Regions from separate parts of the Streptomyces sp. NPDC047049 genome, predicted to be linked through region 2. Evidence: riboswitches for the same ligand, from Rfam matches in the RefSeq annotation. Region 2 holds a riboswitch; each other region holds the start of a gene.
What was found. Region 2 has a riboswitch for thiamine pyrophosphate ahead of thiO (glycine oxidase ThiO). Riboswitches for the same ligand answer to the same signal wherever they lie in the genome.

Region 1 (10,117 bases), on a different contig from region 2:
TCCGGGCTGAAGGAATGCAGCGGCATGCCGTCGGATTGCGGTGCCGTGAAACCGCCGTGCTGGTGCACGACGTTCCACACGTTGATAGGCGGCGGAAAAGGCGGTGCGCTCTTGTAGGGAGGCGGAGGGCTCGGGGCGAGCTGAGGGTCCCCGCTGCGAATACTGTCGATCACGGATGGGAACAGGTGGGTGGTCGGCAGCTCGTTGCGGTATTTGACGACCGTCGGGTGGTCTCGGGTCACGCTGAGGGTCGGCCCCAGATAGCCCATGCCGATCGGCTTGCGGGGATCGTGCGGGTTCGTGGCCCAGTAGCCCCATACGGTGGCCGGCGCGAGATCCCGGTGGAAGCGCCATGAGCCCTGCCGCATCGTGATCTCGTAGTAGTCGGCGCCCGGATACACGGAAGGATCCGAAATGGCCGTCACCGGCCTGGGCAGCGGATCGACGTACCTCTCCAGTGGAGGGGTCTGCGGCACCGCGCTGTCCGCGGACCCTGTCCCGTGAACCGGCGACGCATCGTCCTGAGCTCCCAGGACGCCCCGTGAGAGCAGCATGCCCGCGCCCCCCAAAGCGCCGGCCGTGGCGCCGGCCATGAGGAATTTCCTTCGCCCGAACATCGTCTCCAGCCTTCTGTCGCCACCCGTGACGCCCAAAGGGGTACAGGGCTGGTTCGGAACGTTGCTGGAGCACGCCGGTCCGGTCCGCGAACGCCACTCATTGAGCCGATCTCAGGAGAAATTCGGCACGGCCGACGGAAAGAGCTCTTCAGCCTGTCAGTCCCACGTTGCCCGTACGGCCCGACGCCCACATGGTGTGCTCTCGTGAGATGGCGGCTTCCGCCTGGTCGACGAATTTGCCCCAGGACTCCGCGTCCGCGGATTCATCCGTGAGAGAGAGAATGTGCCTGATCTCCCGCGCGGTCAGGCTGTATGCGGAGGCTTCTGTCTCCAGCCGCTGTGCCTGGAACCATGCGGTGACTCCGGCAACTCCCGCACTGACCACACCGAGCAAATCGATGGAAACCACGCCGTATGCCTTCACCGCACCGGCGACGACGCCGATCATTTCCCCGGCAAGAGCAACACTCCGCCAGGTACGGGACTGCCTGTCGCGCAGTTTGGCCATCCTCGCGTACCACTCGACTTGTTCCATCAGGCGATTGCTTTTGTAGGTCGCGATGCGCTCGTCTCTGCCGGCGGCCCGGCAGCGTTCCATCGCCTCGTTGACGTCGAGTCCGGCAGACACGTCGACGATATCGAGACCGAGGCTGATCTCCCGGAGTCTGTTGATGAAGAGACGCCGGGCCTCGACCGCCGGCATGGATTCAGGGAAGGGGTCTCCGCACACCGCGTAGCGCCAGGCTAGCGTCTTGCATGATTCGGCGGCGGCCCGGCACTCGTACCAGCGCCGCTCATCTCGTTGCTCCACGATGTAGAGCCGGACCAGGATGGAGGAAATGAAAGCCAAGGAGGCGACAAGACCCGCCCAGTCGATCCCGTTACCGCGGAATTTGAGCGTCGTGGTGCCGACGGCTGCCGCCAGGAATAACAGAAGGAGTGTCAGGCGGAGTTGACCGAAATAGCGGCGCTTCGAGCGAATGGAGCCTGTGTCAGCATCTCGGAAAAAGGGCGGAAGCTGATGCCAGGTGAAGCTGTCGCTGCCGGGACCGGTCATCAGGCTTCCTTGAGTAGGTAGGACAGTCAACATGCCATGCTAGCCGACCAGTTGATGCTGCCGCGGCAGGAATCCTGCTCGTCCTCGTGGGAGGCCGGCCCGCCCGTCTCGCTCCGGAAGCGGCGCGGACAGCAGGGGCCGGGTCGTCAGGACATCAACAGCAGTGAACGGCAGCAGGAATGCGCGTGACGGCAAAGAAGCGCCGGCGTCATTTGTTCGCTCCCGGCCCCGTGACCATGCCGACAATGCGGCCGCGTGGGATTGCCGATCTTGGTGGCTTCCCGGCGGCTCTTGGCGTGTGGATCGATGACGCGGTCGGTCGTCCATGACAGAGGACAACAGCGGGTGACCGCCCGTTCACCGCTCCGACCTGGGCTCCCGTAAACGATCTGCCACACTGGACGCACCATGCCTGCACCCGGAGAACTCACTTTCGTCGCGCCGCGCGGGGCCAAGAAGCCTCCGCGGCACCTTGCCGATCTCAGTCCCGTCGAGCGTCGCGAAGCGGTGGCCGCGATCGGGGAGAAGCCGTTTCGCGCCAAGCAGCTGTCGCAGCACTACTTCGCCCGCTATGCGCACGACCCGGCGCAGTGGACCGACATCCCGGCGGCGGCGCGCGAGAAGCTGGCGGCCGAGCTGCTGCCGGACCTGATGAAGGTCGTCCGGCACATCTCGTGTGACGACGACACCACGCGCAAGACGCTGTGGAAGATGCACGACGGCACGCTCGTCGAGTCCGTGCTGATGCGCTACCCGGACCGGGTCACCATGTGCATCTCCTCGCAGGCCGGGTGCGGAATGAACTGCCCGTTCTGCGCGACGGGGCAGGCGGGCCTGGACCGTAACCTGTCGACCGCCGAGATCGTGCACCAGATCGTCGACGGGATGCGTGCGCTGCGCGACGGCGAGGTGCCGGGCGGGCCCGCGCGGCTGTCGAACATCGTCTTCATGGGGATGGGCGAGCCGCTCGCCAACTACAAGCGGGTGGTCGGGGCGATCCGGCGGCTGACCGACCCCGAGCCCGACGGGCTGGGGCTGTCCCAGCGGGGGATCACCGTCTCGACGGTCGGGCTGGTGCCGGCGATGCTGCGGTTCGCCGATGAAGGATTCAAGTGCCGGCTGGCGGTGTCGCTGCATGCGCCCGATGACGAGCTGCGCGACACCCTGGTGCCCGTCAACACGCGCTGGAAGGTGCGTGAGGTGCTGGACGCCGCCTGGGAGTACGCGGAGAAGTCCGGGCGGCGGATCTCGATCGAGTATGCGCTGATCCGGGACATCAACGACCAGGCGTGGCGTGGTGACCTGCTGGGACGGCTGCTGAAGGGCAAGCGCGTCCATGTGAACCTCATTCCGCTGAATCCGACGCCCGGATCGAAGTGGACCGCCTCGCGCCCCGAGGACGAGCGGGCGTTCGTCCAGGCCATCGAGGCACACGGCGTACCGGTGACCGTCCGCGACACCCGCGGCCAGGAGATCGACGGCGCCTGCGGCCAGCTCGCGGCCTCGGAACGCTGACCGCCCGCTGGTACTGTGTGATCGAACAAATGCACCACATCCGACAGGGGAGCGCCACAGCGCTGAGAGTGCGGAAGCGTCGTAGACCTCTACGGTGCCCGCAGACCCTTGAACCTCGCCCGGGTCATTCCGGGTAGGAAGTTCGGTCGTCACTCATGCTGTTGCGCCCCGCCCGGGGTCCGCGCCCTGCGTCCTCGGACGCAGAGAGCCGTGGGCACCGGGCGGGGCCGCGTCTCTTCCTGGCCAGCCAGGAGGAAATCAGTGAGCACCACGAGCAGAATCACCGCCACGGCGGTCGTCGCCGCGGTCGGCATGTCGGCGCTGGCCGCCTGCGGCGGCCCGGACGGGGGCGCGGACGCCAAGACCGTCACGCTCGTCAGCCATGACTCGTTCAACGTCTCCAAATCGGTCCTGAGCGCCTTCGAGAAGGAGAGCGGCTACAAGGTCAGGATCCTCAAGGGCGGGGATGCCGGGAAGGCCGTCAACCAGGCGATCCTGTCCAAGGGCAATCCACAGGGCGATGTGTTCTTCGGTATCGACAACACGCTGCTCTCGCGCGGGCTGCACGAAGGGCTCTTCAGCCCGTACCGGGCCAAGGGGCTGGCGGACGTGCCGGCCGGGCTGCAGCTCGACAAGGGCGAGCACCGCGTCACCCCGCTCGACTACGGCGACATCTGCGTCAACTACGACCGCGGCTACTTCGCCCGGCACAAGACCCCGCCGCCCAAGACCTTCGACGATCTGCTCAAGCCCCGGTACAAGGGGCTGCTCGTGACGGAGAACTCCGCCACCTCCTCCCCGGGGCTCGCCTTCCAGCTCGGCACCATCGCGAAGTACGGGCCGGCCGGCTGGCAGAACTACTGGAAGAAGCTCAAGGCCAATGGCGTCGAGGTCGTCGACGGCTGGGAACAGGCGTACTACGAGCGGTTCACGGGATCCGCGGCCGGCAAGCGCAAGGGCGACAAGCCGCTGGTGGTCTCCTACGCCTCCAGCCCGCCGGCCGAGGTGCTGGGCAAGAAGCCCGCGCCCAAGGAGGCGCCGACCGGGATCGCGACGGGCACCTGCTTCCGCCAGATCGAATTCGGCGGCCTGCTCAAGGGAGCGGAGAACGAGAAGGGCGGCAAGGCGCTGCTGGACTTCTTGCTGACCAAGAAGTTCCAGGAGGACGTACCGCTGCAGATGTTCGTCAACCCGGCACGTGAGGACGCCACGGTGCCGCAGCTGTTCACCAAGTACGGCACGAAGATCGACAAGCCCACGACGCTGCCGCCCGGGACGATCACCAAGAACCGCGAACAGTGGATCAAGCAGTGGTCCTCGCTCGTTCTGAAGTAGTCCGCGGCCGGCGCCCGCGGCCCGTACGGGGAACGGCGGCGCGGCTCGGCCTGATGGCGGTGCCGCTCGCCTTCTTCGCGCTGTTCTTCGCCTATCCGGTGGTGGCGATCGTCGGACGCGGGCTCAAGGACGGCGGGCGGTGGCAGCTCGGCCGGTTCGGTGCTGTGCTGAGCGACCCGGACATCGTCCATGTGCTGTGGTTCACCGTCTGGCAGGCGGCGGCCTCCACGGGGCTGACCCTGCTGATCGCGCTGCCCGGTGCCTATGTCTTCGCGCGGTTCGACTTCCCCGGCAAGCAAGTGCTGCGGGCCGTGGTGGCGGTGCCGTTCGTGCTGCCGACCGTCGTCGTCGGCTCGGCCTTCCTGGCGCTGGCGGGACGGGGCGGGCTGCTGGACGACCTCTGGGGCCTGCGCCTGGACACCTCGGTGTGGGCGATCCTGCTCGCGCATGTGTTCTTCAACTACGCCGTGGTCGTCCGGACCGTCGGCGGGCTCTGGGCCCAGCTCGACCCGCGTCAGGAAGAGGCGGCGCGGATGCTGGGGGCCGGACGGTTCGCGGCCTGGCGGAGGGTGACCCTGCCCGCCCTGGGGCCCGCCGTCGCGGCCGCCGCGCTCATGGTCTTCCTCTTCACCTTCACCTCCTTCGGGGTGGTGCAGATTCTCGGCGGGCCCACCTTCGCGACGCTGGAGGTGGAGATCTACCGGCAGACCGCGGAGTTCCTGGACCTGCCGGCGGCCGCCGTCCTCACCATGGTCCAGTTCGCGGCGGTGCTGGGCGTGCTGGCGCTGCACGCCTGGACGGTGCGCCGCCGGGAAAGTGCCCTGCGGCTCGTGCCGGCCTCGCAGACCGCCCACCGGCCGCGCGGCCGCGCCCAGTGGACGCTGCTGTGGGGGACGCTCGCCGTCATCACCGTCCTGCTCATCGTGCCGCTCCTCGTCCTCGTGGAGCGGTCGTTCGCCGGGCCGGACGGCTACGGAGCGGTGTTCTACACCTCGCTGCGGTCGGCCGCGAACGCCGACAGCACCTTCGCTGTCGCGCCCCTGGACGCCCTGTGGAACTCCCTCGCCTACGGGGCTGCCGCCACGGCGATCGCGCTGGTGGTGGGCGGACTGGCGGCCGCCGCGCTGACCCTCCCCCGGCTGGGCAGGGGCCCGTCCGGGCGGACGGCCCTGGTCAGCCGGTTCGTCCGGGGCTTCGACGCCCTGCTGATGCTGCCCCTGGGGGTGTCCGCGGTGACCGTCGGGTTCGGATTCCTGATCAGTCTCGACACGCCGCCGCTCGACCTGCGCGCGTCGTGGTGGCTGGTGCCGCTCGCCCAGGCGCTGGTGGGGGTGCCGTTCGTGGTCCGGACGATGCTGCCGGTCCTGCGAGCGGTCGACGGACGGCTGCGGGAGGCGGCCGCCGTGCTCGGTGCCTCGCCGTGGCGGGTGTGGCGCGAGGTCGACCTGCCGATGGTGCGGCGGGCCCTGCTGATCGCCGCAGGCTTCGCCTTCGCCGTCTCCCTCGGCGAGTTCGGCGCGACGGTCTTCATCGCGCGGCCGGACCAGCCGACGCTGCCGGTCGCCGTGGCACGTCTGCTGGGACGTGCGGGAGAGCTCAACTACGGGCAGGCGATGGCCCTGTCGACCCTCTTGATGGTGGTGTGCGCCGGTGCCCTGCTGGTACTTGAGCGCCTGCGCCCCGTCGACCACTCCGGGGAGTTCTAGATGACGGCACGGGCCGGGACCACGGCGCAGGAACTGCTGCGGCTGGGCGGGGTGACCGTCCGCTTCGGTACGGCGGGACGCCCCGCGCTGGACGCGGTGGATCTGGACGTCGCCGCGCACGAAATCGTGTGCGTCCTGGGGCCGAGCGGCAGTGGCAAGTCCACCCTGCTGAGGGTGGTCGCCGGGCTCCAACAGGCCGACGCGGGAGCGGTGTTGCTGGAGGGGCGGGAGCAGTCCGGGGTGCCGGCCCACCGGCGCGGGGTCGGCCTGATGTTCCAGGACCACCAGCTCTTCCCGCAGCACGACGTCGAGGGCAATGTCGCCTTCGGGCTGCGGATGCGGCGTTCCGCACGCGCCGAGCGGGAGCGCACGGTCGCCGGACTGCTGGACCTCGTCGGCCTGCCGGGCGCCCAGCGGCGCGCCGTGGCCTCGCTGTCCGGCGGCGAACAGCAGCGGGTCGCGCTGGCCCGCGCGCTGGCCCCCCGCCCCCGCCTGCTGATGCTGGACGAACCCCTCGGCCAGCTCGACCGCGGGCTGCGCGAACGGCTGGTCGTCGAACTCCGCCGCCTCTTTCGTGAATTGGGCACCACCGTACTGGCGGTCACCCACGACCAGGGAGAGGCCTTTGCGCTCGCCGACCGGGTCGTGGTGATGCAGGACGGCCGGATCGCACAGACCGGCACCCCGTTGGAGGTCTGGCAGCAGCCCGCCACCGAATTCGTCGCCCGCTTCCTCGGCTTCGACAACGTGGTCGCGGCGACGGTGCAGGGCGAGGCCGCTGCCACCCCCTGGGGCAAGGTGCCGGTCCCGGACGGTACGGCGGACGGGTCGTGCCGCCTGCTCGTCCGCCCGGCCGGGGTACGGCTGACCGCCGCCCCCGAGGGGCTGCCCTGTAAGGTCACGGCCCGTACCTTCCGTGGCACCCATGTCGCGCTGCTGCTCCAGCCGGCCGCCGGGCCCCAGGTGGAGGCGGCCTGCGCACTGCGGGACGCGCCGGAGGCGGGGGAGCGGGTGGGCATCTCGTTCGCGGCACAGGACGTGGTGGTGCTGGGCGCGCCGGATGCGGCGGGCTGATCACCTCGGATACGACGCGCTGACCGTGATCACATCGGAGCCGAGGGGCTGATCCTGCCGGAGCCGGCGGGCTGATCACGCCGGATGCCGCGGGCCGGTCACGTGGAGCGGGTCCCTGGGCTCCCCGGGGCACGGAGCCGGGGCCCGGGGCGTGAGGCGCGGGGGCTCAGCGCGCCGCCATTTCCGTCCGCGCCCCCTCCGCCGTCGGCGCGCCGGGCCCGTCCCCCGGCTCCGGCTCACCGAACCAGGCGACGGCGACGGCGCCCGCCACGGCCACCACGAACCCGAGGGCGGCGACCCAGGCGAAGCCGGGACGTGAGGAGTCGCCCAGCCACAGCACCCCGAGAATGCCCGGGACCACCGTCTCGCCCACCACCAGCGCGGCCGTGGCGCCGTTCACCGAGCCGATCTGCAGGGCGACGGTGTGCAGGTACATGCCCCCGATTCCGGCCACCAGAATGGCGTACAGGGCGGGGTCGCCGAGCAGCGACGGCAGGTGGAAGGGGCCCACGCCGTTCAGCACGCGTACGCCGACCCCGAGCGCACCGAAGCCCAGGCCGGAGAGCAGGCCTGCGAGGATCGCGGCCCGTCCCCCGAGCAGCCGCACGATCAGAGTGCCGCCGAGCATGAGCACGACGGAAACGGCGAGCAGCCACCAGTGGGCGGCGATCGGGGTGTGGCCGCTGCCTTCCGGCCCGGCGGCCGTGGCCAGCAGCACCAACGCCCCGCACACCACGCCGATGGAGCTCCACTCGGCCCGGGAGAGCCGGACCCCGAGGAGCTTGATGCTCAGCACCGCCGTGATCACGAGGTTGGCGCTGATCACGGTCTGGGAGAGGAACAGCGGCAGCAGCCTGGCGGCCAGCGCACCGAGCCCGAACCCCAGGAAATCCAGCACCGTGCCGACCATGAACTCCCAGGTCACGGCCGCCTTCGCGGTCGACGACAGGCTGGGGCCGCCGTGCTGGGTGACACCGGTGGTGGAGGCCTTGGCCGCCTCCCGGCGGGCGGATTTGCGGGAGCCCACCGCCTGCAGGACCGATCCCGTGCCGTAGCAGGCCGACGCCGCCACGGCCGTCAGAAGACCGATGATCACCAAGAGCTCCGTTCGCCCGCTGTCTCAATCCATCTGTTACGTGCACCATCTGTTACGTGCCCGGCCTGCCAGACGCGCATTTCGGGACGGGAGTTGCCTCGCCGGTCGAACCCGCCGTCCGGCCGGCCGGGGGAGGCCGTGCCGGGGCGCGATCCCCCGGTACGGCACGGCGCGGGCGAAGGACCGCCGGTGGGTCAGGAAACGACCTCGGACCGGAGGCGGGACAGTGCCTCGGGAGCTTCGTCCACCGAGTCGACCAGGGCGATCCTGGCCGCCATGGGACGGTCCGCCGCGAGTGCCTGGAGCAGTGGCCAGGTGGGAAGCGTCTCGGTCCAGTGCTCGCGGTTCACCAGCACCATCGGGGTCGGCTCGCCCCGTGACCCGTAGTAGTTGGGCGTCGCGTTGTCGAAGATCTCCTGTACGGTCCCGGCCGCGCCCGGGAGGAAGACCACGCCCGCGTTGGAGCGCGCCAGCAGGCCGTCCTCGCGTACCGCGTTGACGAAGTACTTCGCTATGTGGGTCGCGAAGACGTTCGGCGGCTCATGGCCGTAGAACCAGGTGGGAATGCCGACCGAGACCCCGCCGCCCGGCCGGTCGTGCCGGATGCCGAAGGCGGCCCGCGCCCACTCGGTGATCGACTCGGTGAAGTGCGGTGCCTTGGCGAGACGTTCCAGCGCCGCGTCGAGCATGCCGTCCTCGAAGGGCGCGGTGTACGCCCCGAGGTTCGCCGCCTCCATCGCGCCGGGGCCGCCGCCCGTCGCGACGGTCAGGCCGTCCCGGGTGAGCCGGCGGCCGAGCCGGGCCGCGCCCGCGTAGTCCGCTCCATCGCGCCGCAGGGCGTGGCCGCCCATGATGCCCACCACCTGTGCGCCGGCGAGGTGTTCGTCGAGGGCGTCCGAGACGGCGTCGTCGTGGATGCTGCGCAGCATCGAGGCGAAGATGTCGCCGTCCGACTTGGTCTCCTGGTACCAGTGGTACGCGCGGGCGTCCGGGGTGGCGTCGTAGCCGGCCTCGGCCAGCCGCGCGAAGAGTTCGTCCGGGCCGTACAGGCTGCCACGGTAGGGGTCGAACGGCAGGTCCGGTACGGGCGGGAAGACCAGGGAGCCCCCGGCCCGTATCTTGGCGGCGGCGTCCGGCTCCATGACGCAGCCGAGGAACACCGACTCCGTGGTGTCCGTGCTGAGCAGCGCGAACGTACGGTCCGTCAGGTCGACCGACTGGACGCGGTGTCCGGCGAGACTGCCGGCGGTGACCACCCGGTCGAACTCGGCGAGGGATTCGATTTCGTGGTCGCGGTTGTCGTCGTGGGCCGGGAAGCGGCGGGACGCTGAAGACTCTGCATTCGACACGCCCGTCATGTTAGGACCGCAGCGACGCCACCAGAGGACCGAGGTGCCCGTCCGCGGCCGCCGCGTCGAGCGCGGCGCGCAGTGCGCCGTCGTAGGTCGGACGCGCCTGCGCGTGGACGTCCCGGCCCTCATCCGTGATCACGCTGTATACCCCGCGCCGGTCGTCGGGGCACAGGTCGCGGCGGGTCAGGCCGGACGACTCCAGGCGGGAGGCCAGGCGGCTCACGGAGCTCTGGTTGAGGCCGATGAGGTCGGCGAGCTCCTGCATGCGCAGCTCGCCGTCGTCCGCGTGGGCCAGCCTGGCGAGGGCGCGGTACTCGGACAGCCCGATGCCGTGGTGCTGCTGCAGGGCCTTCGCCAACTCCTGC
Region 2 (10,117 bases):
ACTTGTCGACGGTCGCCTCGGTGTGCGAACCGAAGTTGATCAGATACGGCGCATGGACATACACCGGAATCCCCTCCTCGGCGCAGGCCGCCCGGAACGCCTCGTCCTGTCCGGGGCTGCCGGGCAGCGTCGCCCAGCCGCGCGGATTGGCCACGAAGACCTGGACGACCTCGTCGCCCATCTCCCGGGCGTAGGGAAGACCGGTCTTGGCCAGGCCGCCGGCCACCGGAACATGGCCGCCGACCGGGTTGCGTGCACGGGCGCGCTGCGCGGCGCCCTCGGGGAAGGTACTCACCCTCCCCAGGGTGCCAGGTGCCCCACGACCGCCGGACGGCAGCCGTGGGGCACGGACGGCGGGGCTTACAGCCCGCCCTTGAGCTCGATGGTGATCGTGCCGCCCTTCGGCGCCTGCTTCCCGGGCTCGACGGACTGGCTGTCGACCGTGTCCTTCGGGAAGAAGAACGGCTTCTTCACCTCGACCTGGAAGCCCAGATCCGTCAGCTGCTTCTTGGCGTCATCGACGTTCTTGCCGGTGACGTTCGGGACGGCGATCATCTCCGGCCCCTTGGAGAGCGTGAGGGTGACCGTGTCGCCCTTGCCGAGACTCTTGCCCTCGGCCGGGGTCTGCCGGGCGACGGTGCCCTTGTCCTGGGTGGAGAACACCGGCTCGTCGGCGAAGCGCACCTGGAAACCGGCCTCGCGCAGCGTGTTCGCCGCGTCCGCGCGGTCGCTGCCGAGCACGCCGGGCACCTCGACCGCGCTGCCGCGGCTGACCGTCAGCCCCACGCCCGTATCGGGCCGCCGCTTGGTCCCGGCAGCCGGGTCCGTACGGATCACCGAGCCCTTGGCCACCTCGTCGTTGAACTGCCGGGTGACGGTGGCCGGCACCAGCCCGCGGTCGCGCAGCTTGCGCTTGGCGTCGGCGACCGGAGTGCCGGACAGGTCCGGGACCTCGACGATCTCCGGTCCGCGGGAGATGGTGACGGTGACCGTGCCGGTGCCACGGATCTGCTTGCCGGTCGCCGGAGCCGTCTTCATGACGTGCCCGCGCTCCACGTTCGAGCTGAAGCCGCGCACCACCTTCACGCCCAGCCCGTCGTCCCGCAGGGTCTTCTCGGCCTTGGCCTGTGTCATCTCCAGCACCGGGGGAACGGTGGTGAACTGGCCTTCGGTGATGTACCAGACGCCCGTACCGACCCCGAGGATCAGCAGAACGGCCGCGATGACGGTGACGAGCGGCCGCCGCCGGAGCCCGCGGCGGGGTGCCTCCTCGGCGGGCACCGGCCGCAGCCGGGTGGTCTGCTCGGAGGCCGTCGGCACCTCCAGCCGGCTGGTGCGGTTCAGCTCCGCCGCGCCGTCGGTGCGGGGTATCACGTCCGTACGCGCGAAGTCGTCGACCGCACCCCCCGCGGCCAGGTCCCTGGCCTCCGGCGGTACGACATCCAGCTGGGCGTCGGTCAGCTGTGCGCGGGCCTCCTGCGCCCGGGCCAGCAGCACCACCGCGTCCTGCGGCCGCAGCTGCGGCTCGCGGGCGCAGGCCAGCGCGACCAGCTCGTCCAGCTGCGGTGCGAGACCGGGCACCAGCCCGGACGGCGGCAGCACGTCCTCGTGCAGATGCTGGTAGAGGATCTGCGCCACGGTGCCGCCGGTGTGCGGCTTGCCGCCGGTCAGCATCTCGTAGAGCACCACACCGCAGGCGTAGACATCGACCCGGGCGTCCGCGGTGCCGTGCTCCAGCTGCTCGGGAGCCAGGTAGGAGACGGTGCCCAGCACCGAGCCGGTCGACGCGGTGGTGTTGGTGTCCACCGCCCGCACCAGCCCGAAGTCGGCGACCTTGACCCGGCCGTCGTCGCCGATCAGGACGTTCTCGGGCTTCATGTCGCGGTGCACCAGCCCGGCACGGTGCGCGGCCCCCAGGGCTGCCAGGATCGGCTCCAGGATGTCCAGCGCGGCCCGCGGCTGCAGGGCGCCCCGCTCGCGCAGCACGTCGCGCAGCGTGCAGCCCGCGACGTACTCCATGGCCAGATACACGTACGTACCGTCCGTGCCCTGGTCGAAGACACCCACCACATTCGGATGCGACAACCGCGCGACCGACTTCGCCTCGCGGATGAAGCGCTCGACGAACGCCCCGTCCGTGGCGAGGCCCGGGTGCATCACCTTCAGCGCGAGCACGCGGTCGAGCCGGGTGTCCATGGCCTGGTAGACCGTGGCCATCCCGCCTGCGGCGATGCGCGCCTGGACGCGATAACGGCCGTCGAGCAGCTGGCCCACGAGCGGGTCCTGGAGGGTGGTATCCACGGGAGACGAGTCTATCGTTCCTCGCGTTTTGGCTTTCCCGCCGTTCCGCTGCGCTTTGCCTGTGGCCCACGTTTTTGGCTTTCTCGCCGTTGCGCCTGGCGGCGGGCGGTGCCGCTGCGCGGACCCCGCCCGCCGCTGGGGGTACCTCCCACGCCCTTTAGGCAGTGGGGGAGCAACGGCGAACAACCCCCATGGCGGGAAAGCCAAAAACGGCCCGAGGCAAAGCGCAGCGGACCGGCGGGAAGGCCAGAAAACTCAGAACGCCGGCCGCTCAGGGTCGAACTCCGGCACCCCCTGCGTCGGGGACGACGCCAACGCGAAGTGGCGCCGCGGAATGCGCCCCGCGCAAAACGCCAGGCGGCCCGCCGTGACGGCGTGGCGCATCGCGGAGGCCATCAGCTCGGGTTCCTGGGCGCGGGTCACCGCGGACGCCAGCATCACGGCCGCGCAGCCCAGCTCCATGGCCAGTGCGGCGTCCGACGCCGTGCCTGCGCCCGCGTCGAGGATGACGGGGACGCCGGCCCGCTCGGTGATCAGCTGGAAGTTGTGGGGGTTGCGGATGCCCAGGCCGGAGCCGATCGGCGAGCCCAGCGGCATGATCGCGGCGCAGCCCACGTCCTCCAGCTTGCGGGCCAGTACCGGATCGTCGTTGGTGTAGGGCAGCACGGTGAAACCGTCGTCCACCAGGGTCTCGGCGGCGTCCAGCAGCTCGATCGGGTCGGGCAGCAGGGTGCGCTCGTCGGCGACCACCTCCAGCTTGACCCAGTCCGTGCCGAGCGCTTCCCGGGCGAGCCGGGCGGTGAGCACCGCTTCGCCCGCGGTGAAGCAGCCCGCGGTGTTCGGCAGCACCTTGATCTTGTGGCGCTCCAGTACGGACAGCACCGAGCCCTGCACGGTCGGATCCAGCCGCCGCATGGCGACCGTGGTCAGCTCCGTACCGGAGGCGAGCAGCGCCCGCTCCAGGACGTCGAGGCTGGGTGCGCCACCGGTGCCCATGATCAGGCGGGACGTGAAGGTGGTGCCGGCGAGGGTGAGGGGGGCGGGGTCGCCGGCCGTGGCGAAGCCGCCGTCGGACGCGGGGGCCGCTCCCCGGAGCGCTGAGGTGTCGGTCATGTCTGCGGATCAGCCTCCCTGGACCGCGGTCAGCACCTCGACGCGGTCGCCGTCGGCGAGCGAAGTGGCGGGCCACCCGCTCCGGGGCACCACGGTCTCATTGACCGCCGCGGCCACCCCGGCGGGCGCCTGGGACAGCGTCGCGACGAGCCGGTCGAGGGTCAGGCCGGCGGGAATCTCGCGGCGCTCCCCGTTGACGGACACCGAGACGGTGGGGGCGGGTGGGGCGGCGTTCATACGGGCTGCTCCTGGGGGGCACGGGTGCGCTCGGTTCCCGGCGCGGCGATCGGGGTCCCCCCGGGCCGTTCCGGCGCGGGGGAGAAGCGTGCGGGGGAGAAGGGGCGGGCCTCCTCGGGAAGGAGGCCGGTGGCCAGTACCTCGGCCATCGCGTCACCGGTGACGGGGGTGAGCAGCACTCCGTTGCGGAAGTGGCCGGTGGCGAGGTGGAGGCCGGGCAGTGCGGTCGGCCCGAGCATCGGGGCGTTGTCGGGGGAGCCGGGGCGCAGTCCGGCGCAGGTCTCGACGAGCGGGAGCTCGGTGATGCCGGGGACCAGCTCGTGGGCGTCGCGCAGCAGCTCGTAGACCCCGCCGGCGGTCACGGTGGTGTCCCAGCCCAGCTCCTCGCTGGTGGCGCCGACGACCAGTTCGCCGCTCTCGCGCGGGACCAGGTAGAGCGGGCCGCCGCGGACGACCGCCCGTACGGTGCGGGAGAGGAAGGCGGGGCTGCCGGCGGGCATCTCCGGCAGCCGCAGCCGCAGTACCTGGCCCTTGACGGGGCGCACCTGCGGCAGGATCGCGTCGGGCACGCCGTCGAGCCGGCCGCTCCAGCTCCCCGCGGCCAGTACGACCTGGCCGGCCGCGATCCGGGTGCCGTCGGCGAGTTCGGCGCCGGCGGCCCGGCCGCCGTCGACCGTCAGCCGCACGGCCCGGCTCCGGTGGAACGCCACCCCGGAGCGCTCGCAGGCGGTCGCCAGCGCGCTCGCCAGCCGGCGCGGATCGACCTGGTGGTCGCCGTCCACCCGCAGACCGCCGCGCACCCCGGGGGCCAGCATCGGCTCCAGCCGCCGGCACTCGCGCCCCGTGAGCCACTGCGACTCCAGCCCCGAGCGGGTCTGCAGGGCGTGCAGGTCGCGCAGGTGGGCGCGGTCGTCGGCGTCCAGCGCGACGGCCAGGGTGCCGCACCGCCGGTAGCCGACGGGCAGTCCCGCGGCCTCCTCCAGCTCTTCGACGAAGCGGGGGTAGCGCCGGGCGGAGGCGAGGTTGAGGCCCAGCAGGGTCTGCTCGCCGTAGTGGAGCTCGGTGACCGCGGCCAGCATCCCGGCCGCGACCCGGGCGGCGCCGCCCCCGGGCGCGGAGTCGGCCACCGCGGCGCTCAGCCCGCGGACGGCCGCCCGCCAGGCCGTGACCAGACCGATGATGCCGCCGCCGATGACCAGCACATCAGGGCTCCGCGGGGTGGGTTGTGAGCGGGTGGCGGTTGCGTGCATGGGCGTCCAGCCCCTCCCTTCGCCGGCATGACCCGGATCAGGTTCGTACGGTCGGAGGCCGGCCAGCCTCCCTCTCAGCCCGGTGCGTCCGGGCTCCCGCGAGTGCGTGTATCCGTCACCCTAATACGGGGCCGCGAGGCACCGTAAGAGAGCGCCCCCGGCCTCCCGGGGCCCGCGCCCCGGGCCGCCCGGACGGTGACGCTGTGTCAGAGATCTCCTTGCGCGCTGCTGCGAGCCGCCTCACACCCCGTCCTAGAGTGATCGGGTGAGCGAGCAGAGCAAGTCCTCCCAGGCCCCTGACCGCACGCCGCACGTCGTGATCGCCGGCGCCGGAATCGCGGGTGTGCAGACCGCGGTCGCCCTGCGCGAACACGGCTGGCCCGGCGCGATCACGCTCCTCGGCGACGAGCCCCACCGGCCCTACGACCGTCCGCCGCTGTCCAAGGCGGTACTGCTGGGCAAGGCCGAGGGCTCCGCCTTCGACGTCGACTTCGCAGCGCTCGGCATCACCCTCCACCTCAGCCGCCCGGTCACCGGCCTGGTGCCGGACGCCCGTGTGATCGAGACGGCCGAGGGCCCGGTCCCCTACGACTACGCGGTCCTGGCGACCGGCGCCGAGCCGATCGTGCTGCCCGGCAGCGAGGGACTGCCCGGCGTCCATCTGCTGCGCACCCTGGACGACGCCGAACGGCTGCGTCCGGTGCTCGCCGCCCAGCACGAGATCGTGGTCGTCGGGGCCGGCTGGATCGGCGCCGAGTTCGCCACCGCGGCGCGCGAGGCGGGCTGCGCGGTCACCGTCGTCGAGGCCGCCGACCGCCCGCTGGCCGGCGCGCTGCCCGCCGAGGTCGCCGCCCATATGACCGGCTGGTACGCGGACGCGGGCGCCGAGCTGCGCACCGGCGCCCGGGTCGCCTCCGTCACGGCGGGCGCGGTCACCCTCGACGACGGCACGGTGCTGCCCGCGGACGCGGTGGTCATCGGGATCGGCGCCCGCCCCGCGACCGGCTGGCTGGCCGGCTCGGGCGTCGAGCTCTCGCCGCGGGACGGCTCCGTACTGGCCGACGAGCAGCTGCGCACCTCCGTGCCCGATGTCTACGCGGTCGGCGACTGCGCCTCCTTCCCGTCGGCCCGCTACGGCGCCCGCCTGCTGATCCACCACTGGGACAACGCCCTCCAGGGCCCGCGCACGGTCGCCGAGAACATCGCCCGCGGCGAGGCGGAAGGGGTGGTCTACGACCCCGTCCCGTACTTCTGGTCGGAGCAGTTCGGCCGGTTCGTGCAGTACGTGGGGCACCACGGGGCCGCCGACGAGCTGGTCTGGCGCGGTGACCCGGCGGGGGCCGCCTGGTCGGTGATCTGGCTGCGGGAGGGACGGCTCGTCGCGCTGCTGGCCGTGGGGCGGCCCCGGGACCTCGCACAGGGGCGCAAGCTGATCGAGCGGGGCGTCGCCCTGGACCGGGAGCGGGCCGCGAATGCGTCGGTGCCGCTGAAGGCCGCGGCGCTGTAGCCGGATGCCGGAGCGCGGTGACCGGTGGTGGCCGGCCGGGCGCCGGCCGTCACCCTCCGGTGTGCAGCGGGCCTCCGATGGCGATGCCCGGCTACCGGCTGTCAGTGGGAGGTGGCAGGCTTGTCCTGTGACCGAGATTGACGCAAACATCGATGGACTCGTCCCCGCCTGGCTCACCCTCCCCGACATCGCCGAACAGCTCGGCGTCGAGGTGACGCGGGTCCGGCAGCTGGTCAAGGAGGGCCAGCTGATCGCGGTGCGCCGCGGCGAGAACCGGGCGCTGCACGTGCCCGCCGATTTCATCAAGGACGACAAGGTGGTCAAGGGCCTCGTCGGCACCCTCACCCTCCTCAAGGACGACGGTTTCACCGACGAGGAGATGCTGGAGTGGCTGTTCACCCCGGATGAGACCCTGCCCGGCACGCCCGCCCAGGCGCTGCGCGAGAATCGCGGTACGGAGGTGAAGCGCCGGGCCCAGGCGCTCGCCGTCTGACGCCATGACGCGGCCCGCACTGCGCCGGCAGCCGCGCCCGCACCCGTAACCGCATCCGCGGGGCGTACGGACCGGAAGGCCCGGACCGTACGCCCCCGACCTGGGGGGAAGTCGCCCGATGACCACCGCACGCCCGGCTCTGTCCGATGCCCGGCTCTACCTCTGCACGGACGCCCGCAGGCGCCAGGGTGATCTCCCGCAGTTCCTGGACGCGGTGCTCTCCTCGGGTGTGGACATCGTCCAGCTGCGGGACAAGGGCATGGAGGCCGGCGAGGAACTGCGGCATCTGGAGGTCTTCGCGGACGCCTGCCGGCGGCACGGCAAGCTGCTCGCGGTCAATGACCGCGCGGATGTCGCCCATGCGGCGGGCAGCGAGGTCCTGCATCTCGGGCAGGGCGATCTGCCGGTCCCGGCCGCCCGCGCCCTGCTGGGCCCGGACGTCCTCATAGGCCGCTCCACGCACGCCGAGGCCGAGGTGGACGCCGCGCTCACCGAACCCGGTGTGGACTACTTCTGCACGGGCCCGTGCTGGCCCACCCCCACCAAGCCCGGCCGTCACGCCCCGGGCCTCGACCTGGTCCGTTACGCCGCGGCCCGCGCCCCCGAGCGCCCTTGGTTCGCGATCGGCGGGATCGACGCCCGGAACCTGGACGAGGTGCTGCAGGCGGGCGCCCGCCGGGTCGTGGTGGTCCGCGCCCTCACGGAGGCGGACGATCCGGGAGCGGCGGCCGCCGCACTGGCCCGGCGCATCCGGACCTGGGACGCCCCGGATGCCCTGGACGCCCCGGATGCCTCCGCGCCGTCGCGTCCGGTCCGCGAGGCCGGGTGAGCGAGTGCCGGGTGACCGGGCGAGGGGCATCACCGTGCGCGGTGTCGGGAGCCGGGCGGTTTCCTGACCTCCGGGCGACCGGAAAATGTCCACCCAGTGGACATCAACCCGGCCAACCAGGCATTACGCCCGACGCGGTTGGTGTGGGCCCGGCCGGTGGTTAACCTGCCGGTATGGCCCTAGGTACAGCTTCCACCAGGACTGATCGCGCACGCACGGTGCGCGACCTGCTTGCTTCCGGCAAGCAGTCGTATTCTTTCGAGTTCGCCGCCCCCAAGACGGAGAAGGGCGAGCGGACCCTGTGGAACGCCATTCGCCGCATCGAGGCCGTCTCGCCGACGTTCGTCTCCGTGACGTACGGCGCCGGCGGCACCTCCCGTGACGGCACGGTGCGCGCCACCGAGCGCATCGCCACCGACACCACCCTGACCCCGGTCGCCCACCTCACCGCGGTCAACCACTCCACGGCCGATCTGCGCAACATCATCGGCCAGTACGCCGACGCCGGGATCCGCAACATGCTCGCGCTGCGCGGCGACCCGCCCGGTGACCCGATGGGCGAGTGGGTCAAGCACCCCGACGGCATCGGCTACGCCGCCGACCTGGTCCGGCTGATCAAGGAGTCCGGCGACTTCTGCGTCGGCGTCGCGGCCTTCCCCGAGATGCATCCGCGCTCGACGGACTGGGACACGGACGTGGCACACTTCGTCGCCAAGTGCCGGGCCGGTGCGGACTTCGCCATCACCCAGATGTTCTTCTACCCCGAGGACTACTTCCGGCTGCGGGACCGCGTTGCGGCGGCGGGTTGCTCGACGCCGATCATTCCGGAGATCATGCCGGTCACGAACGTGCGCCAGATCGAGCGGTTCGCTCAGCTCAGCAACGCGGCCTTCCCGCCCGAGCTGGCCGAGCGGATCCTCGCCGTCAAGGACGACCCGGCGGCGGTACGCTCCATTGGTATCGAGTACGCAACGGACCTGTGCGCACGCTTGATGGCCGAGGATGTTCCCGGGTTGCACTTCATTACCCTGAACCACTCCACGGCGACCCTGGAAATCTACGAGAATCTGGGGCTGCACCAGCAGTCCTGATCACGGTGGCCGCGAGCGGCGGAAGAGGGGCGTATATGGGCTGGACGGTCCTCTACATCGCGTTCGGCCTGGTGGCGCTGTGGCTGTTGGGTGAGGTCCTGCTCCAGAACAAGGCGCGGCTGCGCTGGCGGCTGCTGGCCTTCGCCGGCTTCATCGGTGTGGTCGTCGGTGTCATCATCCCGTCAATACTCGTGATCGGGCTGGGACTTGTCGCCTTCGCCATCGGGCAGACGAATGTGACGCTCTCCTTCCGTCGCGGCTTCACCACCGGCTGGGCCCTGCGCAGCAAGCCCGAGGCCGGGGCGTCCGGTGACAGCGGCCGGCGCCGCCGGGCCCGCCCGTCCGGACCGCCCCCCGCCGAACCGACCCTGGAGGTCTCCGGCCTGGAGGCGGTGGCGCCCGCCGAGGCCCCCGCACGGTCCGGCGACGGGGGCCCGGACACCTTCGAGAGCACCGGCGGCTTCCAGCGGGTGGACCCCTACGCCGCACAGGACACCTTCGCCGGGCAGGGCTCCTACGGCGGGCCCGGTACCGCCGCGGGACAGGACGGCTTCGCCGCGCAGGACACCTTCGTCGCGGGGCAGGAGGCCTTCGCCGCGCAGGAGACCGTGGTCGGGCAGGGCTTCTACGGCTACACCCCCGGCGACGACTACCGCGGCCAGGACCCGTACCAGGGGCAGCGGCAGGACCAAGACGCCTACGCCACCCAGGCGTTCGCCGCCCCGGACGACTTCGCGCCGGCCGACGCCACCGCCGTCTACGCCCCCCAGCCGATGCCCGAGGAGACCGGCCAGTACGGCGTCTACAGCCCCGACGCCCGTGGCCAGCAGCCCGGTTACCAGGGTTACGGCGGATACGACGCCTACGACGCCGCCGGCAACGGCAGCAGCAATGGCAACGGCTATGCGTACGGCGGCGGTTACGACCAGACCGGAGCCGGCCAGGCCCCCTACGCCGACCCCTATGCGGCCTACGGCGACGGCCAGGGCCAGCAGGCGGCCTACACCGACCCGTACCTCGGCGGTCAGCAGTGCGCCGGGTCCTACGACCCCTACCAGCAGGCGGACCCCTACGCCTCGTCTCCCTACGCGGCGCAGCAATACGACGCCCAGGGACAGCCGCTCGGCCAGGGCTACGGCGAGACCCCGCCCGGTGGCGTCTGGGTCCCCCAGCAGCGCGACACCGAACTCCCGCCCGAGCAGCAGCCCTACCCGCCCTACCAGCAGCCGGGGTACGACGGGCAGCAGTACCGCTACTGAGCGGCCGCAGGGACGCACGGACGGACGCAGGGACGCA
Region 3 (10,117 bases), on a different contig from region 2:
GGCAAGGAAGAGGTCTGCGACACCCTGGAGGCCGTGCTGGACCAGATCCTCACGGAGGCACCGGCCGGCTGACCCCGCCCCGGTCGCCCCGTCCACGCCGACGCCCTACGGGTGCGCCGGGCCACCCGCGTACCCGGCGCCTCCCCTAGCCGTACCGCCCGTCCGTGCCGCCTGCCTGCCATCGTCCTCCAGCCGTCGGCCCGTCAGCCCGTCCGCATCCGCACCTCTCGCGGCACCGGCCCGAGGAGGGGGCGGAAGCCGTCCCTGCGTCCCCTCACCGCTTACGGCGCCTGCCGCGTCCCCCGCGACGGCTCGTGCGGCTCTCCGTGGCGCACTTCGGCATGCCGGCACCCACCACGGCCCCGGAATCCGCCCCGGATTGCCGGACGACTCCGGGCCCGCCGTCGCCGCCCGGTGTGCCCGGCCCCTTCCGGTCCGCCGAGACCACCAGTGCCGCCAGCAACGTCGTCAGCGGCACTGCGGCAACCAGCCCGATGCTGCCCACGAGCGTGCGGATGACCTCCTCGGCGACCACTTCGCTCGTGGCAACCGTGCCGACACTGCTCTGTGCGATCGAGAACAGCAAAAGCAAGGGCAGTGCGGCGCCCGCGTAGGCCAGCACAAGGGTGTTGACGACGGACGCGATGTGGTCCCGGCCGATCCGCATGGCGGCGCCGTAGAGCTTGCGCCAGCCGGCCGACGGGTCGGCCTCCCTGAGCTCCCAGACCGCGGCGGTCTGCGTCACCGTCACGTCGTCGAGCACACCCAGCGACCCGATGATGATCCCGGCGAGCAGCAGGCCGCGGATCTCGATGTCGGGGTACAGGCCGTGCACCAGCCCCGTCGTATCGTCCGTATTGCCGGTCAGCAGCGCCCAGTTGATGAACACCGACCCGAGCAGTCCGATCAGCAGCAGCGAGGCGAGCGTGCCGAGTACGGCCACCGACGTACGGGCCGTCAGGCCATGGCACAGATACAGCGCGATCAGCATGATCGCGCTTCCCCCGACCACTGCCACCACCAGCGGGTTGGAACCCTGCAGGATCGCCGGGAGGATGAACAGCGTCAGGACCACAAAGCTGGCCGCCAGCGCCACCAGCGCCAGTACGCCACGCAGTCGGCCGACGATCACCACCGCGCATGCGAAGAGGGCGGCCAGTACCCACATCGGGACAGTCCGGTCGACATCGCTGACCGCATACTGCAGATCCTTCGGCGCCTTGGGGGAGTACGCCACCACCACCTCCTGGCCGGTGGTGTAGTGCCGCAGGGCGTCCGGCGTCACCACCGCCTGGAAGGTGCGTCCGGCGTTCTCTCCCGTGGTGACCTTGATCGTCGCCTGCTGACACGGCTTGCCCTTGGTCCCTCCCCCGGCCGGTGGCTGTCCTGTAGAGGAGGGGGGCTGGGGCTGCTGCTCGGCATGGACGTCCGCGCAGTTCACCTCCGCCACTTTGATGACTCGGGCCTGCTCCGTGGGCTGGTCGAAGCCGACGCCGGACGGCTTGTGGGGAGGTGCGCCGCCCGGCCAGAGCACGACCAGACCGACGGCCACCGCGGCGGCAAAGGGGATCAGTACTGCCGCGATGACCTTGCGCAGATGCCGGGAGACGGGCGCGGCAGGGCCATGGCCGTGCGCGTGTGAGTGCACGGCGGCAGGGTGGCGGGACTCGTGTGGGCTCACCACCCGATCATTGCAAGAACTCGGGGCCCCCTGTTCACTCCGGCGCATCGGCCGCTACCGTGGTGCCACCTTTGCAATCGCGGGAGCTCGGAGCACCGGGCTGAGAGGGCGCTGACCTTCGTCCCGGCGGCGTTTCACGTGAAACGCCCAGGGACGAATGCCGCTGCGTCGACCGCTGAACCTGTTACCGGGTAATGCCGGCGTAGGGAGTTGGGTCTCATGACTCTGCAGGATGCACGCACGCCCGAAAACGGAAACGGTGCCGGCGGCAGCAGTGAGCCGCAGATCGGCTGGCACAAGGGCTATGTCTCCGGATCGCGCCCCGATCTTCGGGTCCCGGTCCGGCGGGTGCACCTCACCAACGGCAACGACGTGACGCTCTACGACACGTCAGGGCCGTACACTGATCCCCATATCGATACCGACGTCCGTCGTGGTCTGGCGCCGCTGCGGGAGAACTGGATCATCGCCCGCGGCGACACCGAGGAGTACGCGGGGCGTCCCCTGCGGCCCGAGGACGACGGCCTCAAGCACACCTCGCCGCGCGGCGGGCTCAAGAACCTCGACGCTGTCTTCCCGGGCCGCCCCCGCCAGCCGCGCCGCGGCCGTGACGGCGCCGCGGTCACCCAGCTCGCCTACGCGCAGCGCGGCGAGATCACCGCGGAGATGGAGTATGTCGCCCTCCGCGAGAACGTCACCCCCGAGTTCGTCCGCGACGAGATTGCGGCCGGACGCGCGGTCCTGCCGTCGAACATCAACCACCCGGAGATCGAGCCGATGATCATCGGCAAGAACTTCCTGGTGAAGGTGAACGCCAACATCGGCAATTCGGCGGTCACTTCCTCCATCGAGGAGGAGGTGGAGAAGATGACCTGGGCGACTCGCTGGGGCGCCGATACGGTCATGGACCTCTCCACCGGGCGCAATATCCACACCACCCGGGAATGGGTGCTGCGCAACTCCCCCGTCCCCATCGGCACCGTGCCCCTCTACCAGGCACTGGAGAAGGTCGACGGCAAGGCCGAGGAGCTGACCTGGGAGATCTACAAGGACACCGTCATCGAGCAGGCCGAACAGGGCGTCGACTACATGACGGTGCACGCCGGTGTGCTGCTCCGTTACGTGCCCCTGACGGCCCGCCGTAAGACCGGCATCGTCTCGCGAGGCGGCTCGATCATGGCGGCCTGGTGCCTGGCGCACCACAAGGAGTCGTTCCTCTACACGCACTTCGAGGAGCTCTGCGAGATCCTTGCCTCGTACGACGTCACCTACTCGCTCGGTGACGGCCTGCGGCCCGGGTCCATCGCGGACGCCAACGACGAGGCGCAGTTCGCGGAGCTGCGGACGCTCGGTGAGCTGAACACCATCGCCAAGCGGCACGGCGTGCAGACGATGATCGAGGGCCCGGGACACGTCCCGATGCACAAGATCAAGGAGAACATCGACCTCCAGCAGGAGATCTGCGAGGAGGCCCCGTTCTACACACTCGGCCCGCTGACCACCGATATCGCCCCCGCCTACGACCACATCACCTCCGGTATCGGAGCGGCGATGATCGCGTGGTGGGGCACCGCCATGCTCTGCTACGTCACGCCCAAGGAGCATCTGGGCCTCCCGGACCGCGACGACGTCAAGACCGGCGTCATCACGTACAAGATCGCGGCTCATGCGGCAGACCTGGCCAAGGGGCACCCGGGCGCCCAGGAATGGGATGACGCGCTCTCCGATGCCCGCTTCGAGTTCCGCTGGGAGGACCAGTTCAACCTGGCCCTCGACCCGGACACGGCCCGCGCCTTCCACGACGAAACGCTGCCCGCCGAGCCGGCGAAGACGGCCCACTTCTGCTCGATGTGCGGCCCGAAGTTCTGCTCGATGAAGATCAGCCAGGACATCCGCCGTGAACACGGGGGTGACCTGGCGATCGACCCCGAGGCCGGAATGGCCGAGAAGTCGAAGGAGTTCGCGGCCGCGGGCAACCGCGTGTATCTGCCACTCGCGGAGTAGCCCGCCTTCGGACGGCGTTCCTTCGGGCCTCGCTGCTTCGGACGCCCGGACGCCGCTCCTTCGGCCGCCTCTGGAAGAAGGCCCCCACCGAAAGGCGGGGGCCTTCCGCCTGCCCACGGTGCGGCGATGCCCGTCCTCCGGTGCCCCTCAGGGCGCCGGGCCGCCGCCCCGGGCCCTAATCCGTCCGGTGCTCCGGTCCCCCGTAATCCGGGCTGGTGAAGTCCGGGCTGGAGTAGCGCGGGCGGGAACCCGAAGAGCCGCTGTCGGGGCTGGTGAACTCGGGGCGGGTGTAGCCGAGGGTGGGGATCCGGCTTTCGGGCGGTGGAGTGCGGCGCGGGACATAGCGGACCGGGTCGTCGTCCGGAGTGGCCGTGGGGTCGGCCAGGGCCTCACGGAGAAAGGGCAGCACACCGCGCTCCAGGAGGGCGCGGCGCCACTCCTCACGGGCGTCGTCCAGCACCTCGCCCAGTTCGCCGGCTCTGGCGACCTGGGGGGACGAGCCGTTGCGCACCGCGGTGACGAGGAGTCCGGCCATCGCGACCAGGGTCCCCGCGGCGGTCAGTGCCGCGAAGATCCAGCCGACGTTGATCAGTGGCTGCGCCAAGGACTTGTCGGTGCTGATGGCGCGCAGCACATAACCGAGGAGGAGGAAGAGCACCGCGGCGATGCCGGCGAGGACGGGCGCGAGGACGGCGACCATGGCGGTGAGCCCGGCGCCGGCGGTTTCGGCCTCGCCCGGGGCCATGGCGGTGGCCGGTCCCGGTCTCCCGTCGGCCGCCAGGCTCTGCTCCCCGTCGCCCGCCGCGACGGGGGAGGACGCGGGTGTCGGTGTGCGCCACTCGGTGCGGAGCTGTACATAGCGTTGGTATTCGGCCGTGGCGCACGCGGCGATGGCGGTGGTCGCGCTGAGCGCCATCGTGCGCAACTGCTCGTTGTTGAGGTGATTTCCCGTGGCGGCGGTGAAGTCGTCCGGGCGGTATGCGGCGGTACGCAGCGCCTCATCAAGGATCCGCGCGAATTCCGCGCGGTCCTCGTTCAGCAGGTGCGGAGCGCTGTTCATGTGGATCCCCCGATGCTCCGTAGGGCCGTACGGCCGGCGTTGGCCGGGCAGTGGGCGGAAACGGAGGAGAGCCTGCTACGGATAGTCCGATGGTAGAGCGACTGCGGCGCGGGGTGACAGAGAGTTTACGGAATTTGAGTAATGCCACGACCGGATTCCGCCCGTGCCGACCCCTGCGGTGTGCCGTCCGCCCGCCGTCCGCTCTTCCGTACGCCTGCCCCGATAACGTTCAGCCGGCCAGCGGAAGTTGAACGACCAAAAGCTTTCCGGCCATGGTGATACCGCCGTCCATGGCGATGGCCAGACCGTCCGCGTAGACATGCGGACCGTCGACCGCCACGCTTTCGCTCTCGCCCTCCTCGGTGCCGACCTCGCCCAGCAGATAGGGGATCGGGCTGTGGCCGTGTACGACGCGGTCGCCGCCATAGGCATCGAGGAGTTCGCGTACGGCGTCCGAGCCGTCCTCGTCGCGGAAGGCGAAGCGTTTGGTGAACTTGCGGAACAGATCCCAGACTTCGTCCGCGTCGCTGCGGGTGAGCACGTCGTGGACGGTGTCGTTGACGGCCTCGATGGAGTCGCCGTATTCGAGGTAGGCAGTGGTGTCGGAGTGCACGAGCAGATGCCCGTCCTCCTCCATCACGGCGTCCAGGCGGGCCATCCACTGGAGGTGGTGGTCCTCCAGACGGTCCATATCGGTCTTCTGGCCGCCGTTGAGGAGCCAGGCCGCCTGGAAGGAGGCGGTGCCCGCGCCGGACTGTACGGGGGTGTCGCCGAACCGCTTGGCCCCCAGCAGCAGGAGTTCGTGGTTGCCCATCAGGGCCTTGCAGTAGCCGCCGGCCGCCGCGGCCTCTGCTGAGAGCTGCATGACGAGGTCGATGACGCCGATGCCGTCCGGGCCGCGGTCGGTGAAGTCGCCGAGGAACCAGAGCCGGGCATTGCCGGCCGCCCAGTTGCCGTCGGCGTCGATCAGGCCCTCGGCGGCAAGCGCCTCGCGCAGCTCGTCGTAGTAGCCGTGCACATCACCGACGACATACAGGGGCCCCATGCCCTCGGGCGCGTCGGGGTCCTGGGCCGGTTCGGGCACCGGGACGACGGCGGGGTGGTCGATGAGGGTGTCCGTGCGCCCGGGCTCGATGACCGGGAGGTCACGCGCGGTCGGCGTGTACTCCTCGGGCAGCTCGGCGGGCGGCGCGGCAGGCGGCACCACGGGGGGTGCGGCGGGAGGCGCGGCCGGGGTGCCGGCGGGCAGGTGGAGCGGCGGGCCGGCAGGCGGCACGGGGGACCCGGCGGACGTGCCGGAGGGAACTCCTGGCGGCGGAACAGACGCCGGAGTTTCTCCCGCCATGGTCCACACCATGGGTCCCTGACTGGCCCCCTGAGTCATCGACCCCTCCACCGTCGCGCCGCCGTGCACCTCTCGGACCTTTGCCTGGTCGACGGCGGTCCGCGGTGTCGTGCGCCCATCATAGGAATGCCGATCGCGGGTTGTGACGCACCCGGGGGTGATCAATCCGCCGAAGCCCGGCATTCGCAGCGGATTTATCCCGGGATCGCCCTGTTTTTTCCTCGTAGAAGTGATCACACCGTCGCTCGTATGTGGGAGCACGCTCAGTCGCCGGTGGGCCCTCGCGGCGGGCTGATGGTCGTTCTCGGGGGGCGCCGCTGCGACGAGGCCCGGACGATCAGATCGGTCGGTATCACCTGTTCGACGGGCCGGCCGTTGTCGAGCCCTTCGATGGCGTCGATGAGGATCTGTACGACGGCGGTGCCGATGCGGCGCGGTTTGAGGGACAGCGTGGTGACGGGCGGTTCGGTGGCGGCATAGAGGGTGGACTCGCTGCAGCAGACCAGCAGCAGGTCCTCCGGCACTCTCAGGCCGTAGCGCCGGGCGGCGGCGAGCAGGTCCGTGCCGTTGGGGTCGAAGAGCCCGTAGACGGCGTCCGGGCGGTCCGGGCGGGCCAGCAGCCGGTCGGCGGCGACGGCCCCGGCGCACGGGTCGTGTGCCGGGTAGGACTCGTACACCGGGTCCTGGCCGACCCGCTCGCACCAGTGCAGATAGGCGGTGGTCGACAGGCGGGTGTAGGTGTCGGTGGTGTTGCCCGTGAGCAGGCCGATGCGACGGGCGCCGGCGTCGGCGAGATGGTCGAGCAGACCGAGGACGGCCGCCTCGTGATCGTTGTCGACCCAGCCGGTGACGGGCAGCGTGCCGCCCGGGCGGCCGTCGGAGACGACGGGGATGCCGTGCCGGACGAGCTCGGTGACGACGGGGTCGCCGTCGGCGGGGTCGATGACGACGGTGCCGTCCAGGGCGACGTTGGACCACACGTCGTGTCGGGAGGTCGCGGGGAGGATGACCAGCGCATAGCCCCGGGCCAGGGCCGCGGAGGTGGCCGCTCTGGCCATCTCGGCGAAGTACGCGAACTCGGTGAAGGTGAAAGGTTCGTCCCCGTACGTGGTCACGGTCAGGCCGAGGAGCCCCGACTTGCCCGTACGGAGGGTGCGGGCGGCTGCGGACGGGCGGTAACCCAGCCGGTCGGCCACCTCGCGGACATGGCTACGGGTGGCGTCCGGAAGCCGGCCCTTGCCGTTGAGCGCGTCGGAGACAGTCGTGATCGACACCCCGGCTGCGGCGGCCACGTCCCGGATGCCCGCCCGCCCCAGCCGGCGACCGGTCGACCGGCTCACCTGATGCTTCCCTGCTGCTGTCATGGCGAGCCGATAGTAGGGCTCATTAGGGCCATTCGCGGGGCTTGGGTGAGGGCTGTGGAGAGGCACGTTTCTGCACGGCTAGAAGCGCTCAATTATCATGAAAGAAAAGGGAGTTGGCGCAATGGGTGATCATTTCGTGGGAGGGATGGCGCGTTTGCCTGTCGATCGGTTCGGGTCCCGAAGTGGCCTCAAGTCACCTTGACGGGGGACGCGCGCCACGGAGTGAGCCACCGGCGCACGTCGAACCGGACGGCGCCCCCTGGAGGCTCCGCGCGGGGCTTCCCCGGTGCCGGACCGAGGCGTGTGGGCGGGCCGGGCGACGGGCCGGGGGCTGCCGCCGAACGGGTCAATCCTCATAAGGTGTGCAGTATTGGAGAAGAGGCAGGACGGTCGAGGAGGACCTGCGGTGAGCGAGAAGACCCCGAAGCTGCGTGCTGCGCTGGACGGCATCCCCACCTACAAGCCGGGCCGGCCGGCGGCGGCCGGCGGCCCCGTCACGTACAAGCTGTCCTCCAACGAGAACCCCTATCCGCCGCTGCCGGGTGTCCTGGAGAGCGCGGTGACCGCCGCCGGCGCCTTCAACCGTTACCCGGACATGGCCTGCACGGGCCTGATGGCGGAGCTGTCCGAGCGGTTCTCGGTGCCCCTGGAGCACCTGGCGACCGGCACCGGATCGGTCGGGGTGGCCCAGCAGCTGGTCCAGTCGACGGCCGGGCCCGGCGATGAAGTGATCTACGCCTGGCGGTCGTTCGAGGCCTACCCGATCGTCACCCAGGTCTCCGGCGCCACGTCCGTGCAGGTCCCGCTGACCTCCGGTGAGGTGCACGACCTGGACGCCATGCTCGCCGCGGTCACCGACCGGACTCGGTTGATCTTTGTCTGCAACCCCAACAACCCCACCGGCACCGTTGTCCGCCGTGCGGAGCTGGAGTCCTTCCTGGACCGGGTGCCGAGTGATGTGCTGGTGGTGCTGGACGAGGCGTACTGCGAGTTCGTGCGCGATCCCCAGGTGCCGGACGGCATCGAGCTCTACCGCGACCGGCCCAATGTGTGTGTGCTGCGCACCTTCTCCAAGGCGTACGGCCTGGCGGGCCTGCGGGTCGGCTTCGCGGTGGCCCATGAGCCGGTGGCCGCGGCGCTGCGCAAGACGGCGGTGCCGTTCGGGGTGAGCCAGCTGGCGCAGGAGGCGGCGGTGGCGTCGCTGCGCAGCGAGGCGGCGCTGCTGGAGCGGGTCGACGCCCTGGTGGCCGAGCGGGCGCGGGTGGTGGACGGTCTGCTGGGGCAGGGCTGGACGGTCCCCGAATCGCAGGCGAACTTCGTCTGGCTGCGGCTGGGGGACCGGACGACCGACTTCGCGGCGGCCTGCGAGCGGGCCGGTGTGGTCGTGCGGCCGTTCCCCGGCGAGGGCGTACGGGTGACGATCGGCGAGGGCCCGGCGATGGACCTGTTCCTGCAGGCCGCGGAGGAGTTCCGCAAGGCGCTGTAACCCGTCGTCGGACGGGTGTGCCGAGGCCGTGGGTCCGCTGACCCGCGGCCTTCTGCATGAGGCGCGCTTTCTCGCCGCTGCGGACGGGCGCCGGGGTGCGCCGCCCACGGGCGGGACGGACCGGCATCGTGGCAGGTGAAGGGCGTGGTGGCGCCCGACGGTCGGGCGTGACCGCGGTCACGTACCCCCCGGCAGAAATGGCCGAGACCCATAGGAGATAATTGCTTGTGAATGTGAACGCGTTCACAAGCGCGTCCCGTATGGGCCACTTTATGTGGCGCATACAGGGCATTGCCGTAGTGCAACGGCGACGTAAGGAGCACGGCATGGAACTGGCGTTGGCGCCAGAGACTCTGGCGCGATGGCAATTCGGCATCACCACCGTCTACCACTTCCTGTTCGTCCCCCTGACGATCTCCCTCGCCGCTCTGGTGGCCGGACTCGAGACCGCATGGGTACGCACGGGCAAGGAGAAGTACCTCAAGGCCACCAAGTTCTGGGGCAAGCTGTTTCTGATCAATATCGCGATGGGTGTCGTCACCGGCATCGTCCAGGAGTTCCAGTTCGGGATGAACTGGTCCGCCTACTCGCGGTTCGTCGGGGACGTCTTCGGCGCCCCGCTGGCCTTCGAGGCACTCATCGCGTTCTTCTTCGAGTCGACCTTCATCGGCCTGTGGATCTTCGGCTGGGACAAGCTGCCGAAGAAGATCCACTGCTTCTGCATGTGGATGGTCTCGATCGGCACGCTCCTGTCGGCGTACTTCATCCTCGCGGCGAACTCCTGGATGCAGCACCCGGTCGGCTACAAGTACAACGCCGCGAACGGCCGTGCCGAGCTGACGGACTTCTGGAAGGTGCTGACCCAGGACACCACCCTGGTCGTCGCCTTCCACACGCTGACCGCGGCCTTCCTCACCGGCGCCGCGTTCATGGTCGGTATCGCCGCCTTCCACCTGATGCGCAAAAAGCACATCAAGGTCATGCGGACGTCGCTGCGACTCGGGCTGATCACGCTGGTCATCTCGGGCATCCTCACCGCGGTCAGTGGTGACTCGCTCGGCAAGGTCATGTTCAAGCAGCAGCCGATGAAGATGGCCGCGGCCGAGGCGCTGTGGGACAAGGAACAGCCCGCGCCGTTCTCGGTCTTCGCCTACGGCGATGTCGACAAGGGGCACAA

Region 1: another riboswitch for thiamine pyrophosphate. It lies ahead of ABZ851_RS18415 (thiamine ABC transporter substrate-binding protein); the one in region 2 lies ahead of thiO (glycine oxidase ThiO).
Region 3: another riboswitch for thiamine pyrophosphate. It lies ahead of thiC (phosphomethylpyrimidine synthase ThiC); the one in region 2 lies ahead of thiO (glycine oxidase ThiO).

The regions. Positions count from the first base shown of each region.
Region 1 covers NZ_JBEYVM010000007.1:90,376-100,492, reverse strand. The annotation lists gene ABZ851_RS18430 (copper oxidase) at 1-593, opposite strand, end outside; gene ABZ851_RS18425 (DUF4231 domain-containing protein) at 766-1,674, opposite strand; gene rlmN (23S rRNA (adenine(2503)-C(2))-methyltransferase RlmN) at 2,083-3,189, shown strand; TPP riboswitch at 3,225-3,347, shown strand; gene ABZ851_RS18415 (thiamine ABC transporter substrate-binding protein) at 3,451-4,524, shown strand; gene ABZ851_RS18410 (iron ABC transporter permease) at 4,578-6,230, shown strand; gene ABZ851_RS18405 (ABC transporter ATP-binding protein) at 6,231-7,304, shown strand; gene ABZ851_RS18400 (hypothetical protein) at 7,471-8,400, opposite strand; gene ABZ851_RS18395 (Rossmann fold nucleotide-binding protein) at 8,595-9,749, opposite strand; gene ABZ851_RS18390 (MarR family transcriptional regulator) at 9,760-10,117, opposite strand, start outside.
Region 2 covers NZ_JBEYVM010000008.1:271,567-281,683, reverse strand. The annotation lists gene ABZ851_RS20740 (deoxyribonuclease IV) at 1-295, opposite strand, end outside; gene pknB (Stk1 family PASTA domain-containing Ser/Thr kinase) at 361-2,301, opposite strand; gene ABZ851_RS20730 (thiazole synthase) at 2,557-3,414, opposite strand; gene thiS (sulfur carrier protein ThiS) at 3,424-3,651, opposite strand; gene thiO (glycine oxidase ThiO) at 3,648-4,901, opposite strand; TPP riboswitch at 4,899-5,011, opposite strand; gene ABZ851_RS20715 (FAD-dependent oxidoreductase) at 5,167-6,408, shown strand; gene ABZ851_RS20710 (Rv2175c family DNA-binding protein) at 6,536-6,901, shown strand; gene thiE (thiamine phosphate synthase) at 7,020-7,730, shown strand; gene metF (methylenetetrahydrofolate reductase [NAD(P)H]) at 7,904-8,821, shown strand; gene ABZ851_RS20695 (hypothetical protein) at 8,857-10,080, shown strand.
Region 3 covers NZ_JBEYVM010000001.1:417,233-427,349, reverse strand. The annotation lists gene ABZ851_RS02015 (SsgA family sporulation/cell division regulator) at 1-72, shown strand, start outside; gene ABZ851_RS02010 (YibE/F family protein) at 275-1,681, opposite strand; TPP riboswitch at 1,751-1,907, shown strand; gene thiC (phosphomethylpyrimidine synthase ThiC) at 1,901-3,685, shown strand; gene ABZ851_RS02000 (hypothetical protein) at 3,861-4,745, opposite strand; gene ABZ851_RS01995 (metallophosphoesterase) at 4,975-6,102, opposite strand; gene ABZ851_RS01990 (LacI family DNA-binding transcriptional regulator) at 6,354-7,454, opposite strand; gene hisC (histidinol-phosphate transaminase) at 7,861-8,940, shown strand; gene ABZ851_RS01980 (cytochrome ubiquinol oxidase subunit I) at 9,267-10,117, shown strand, end outside.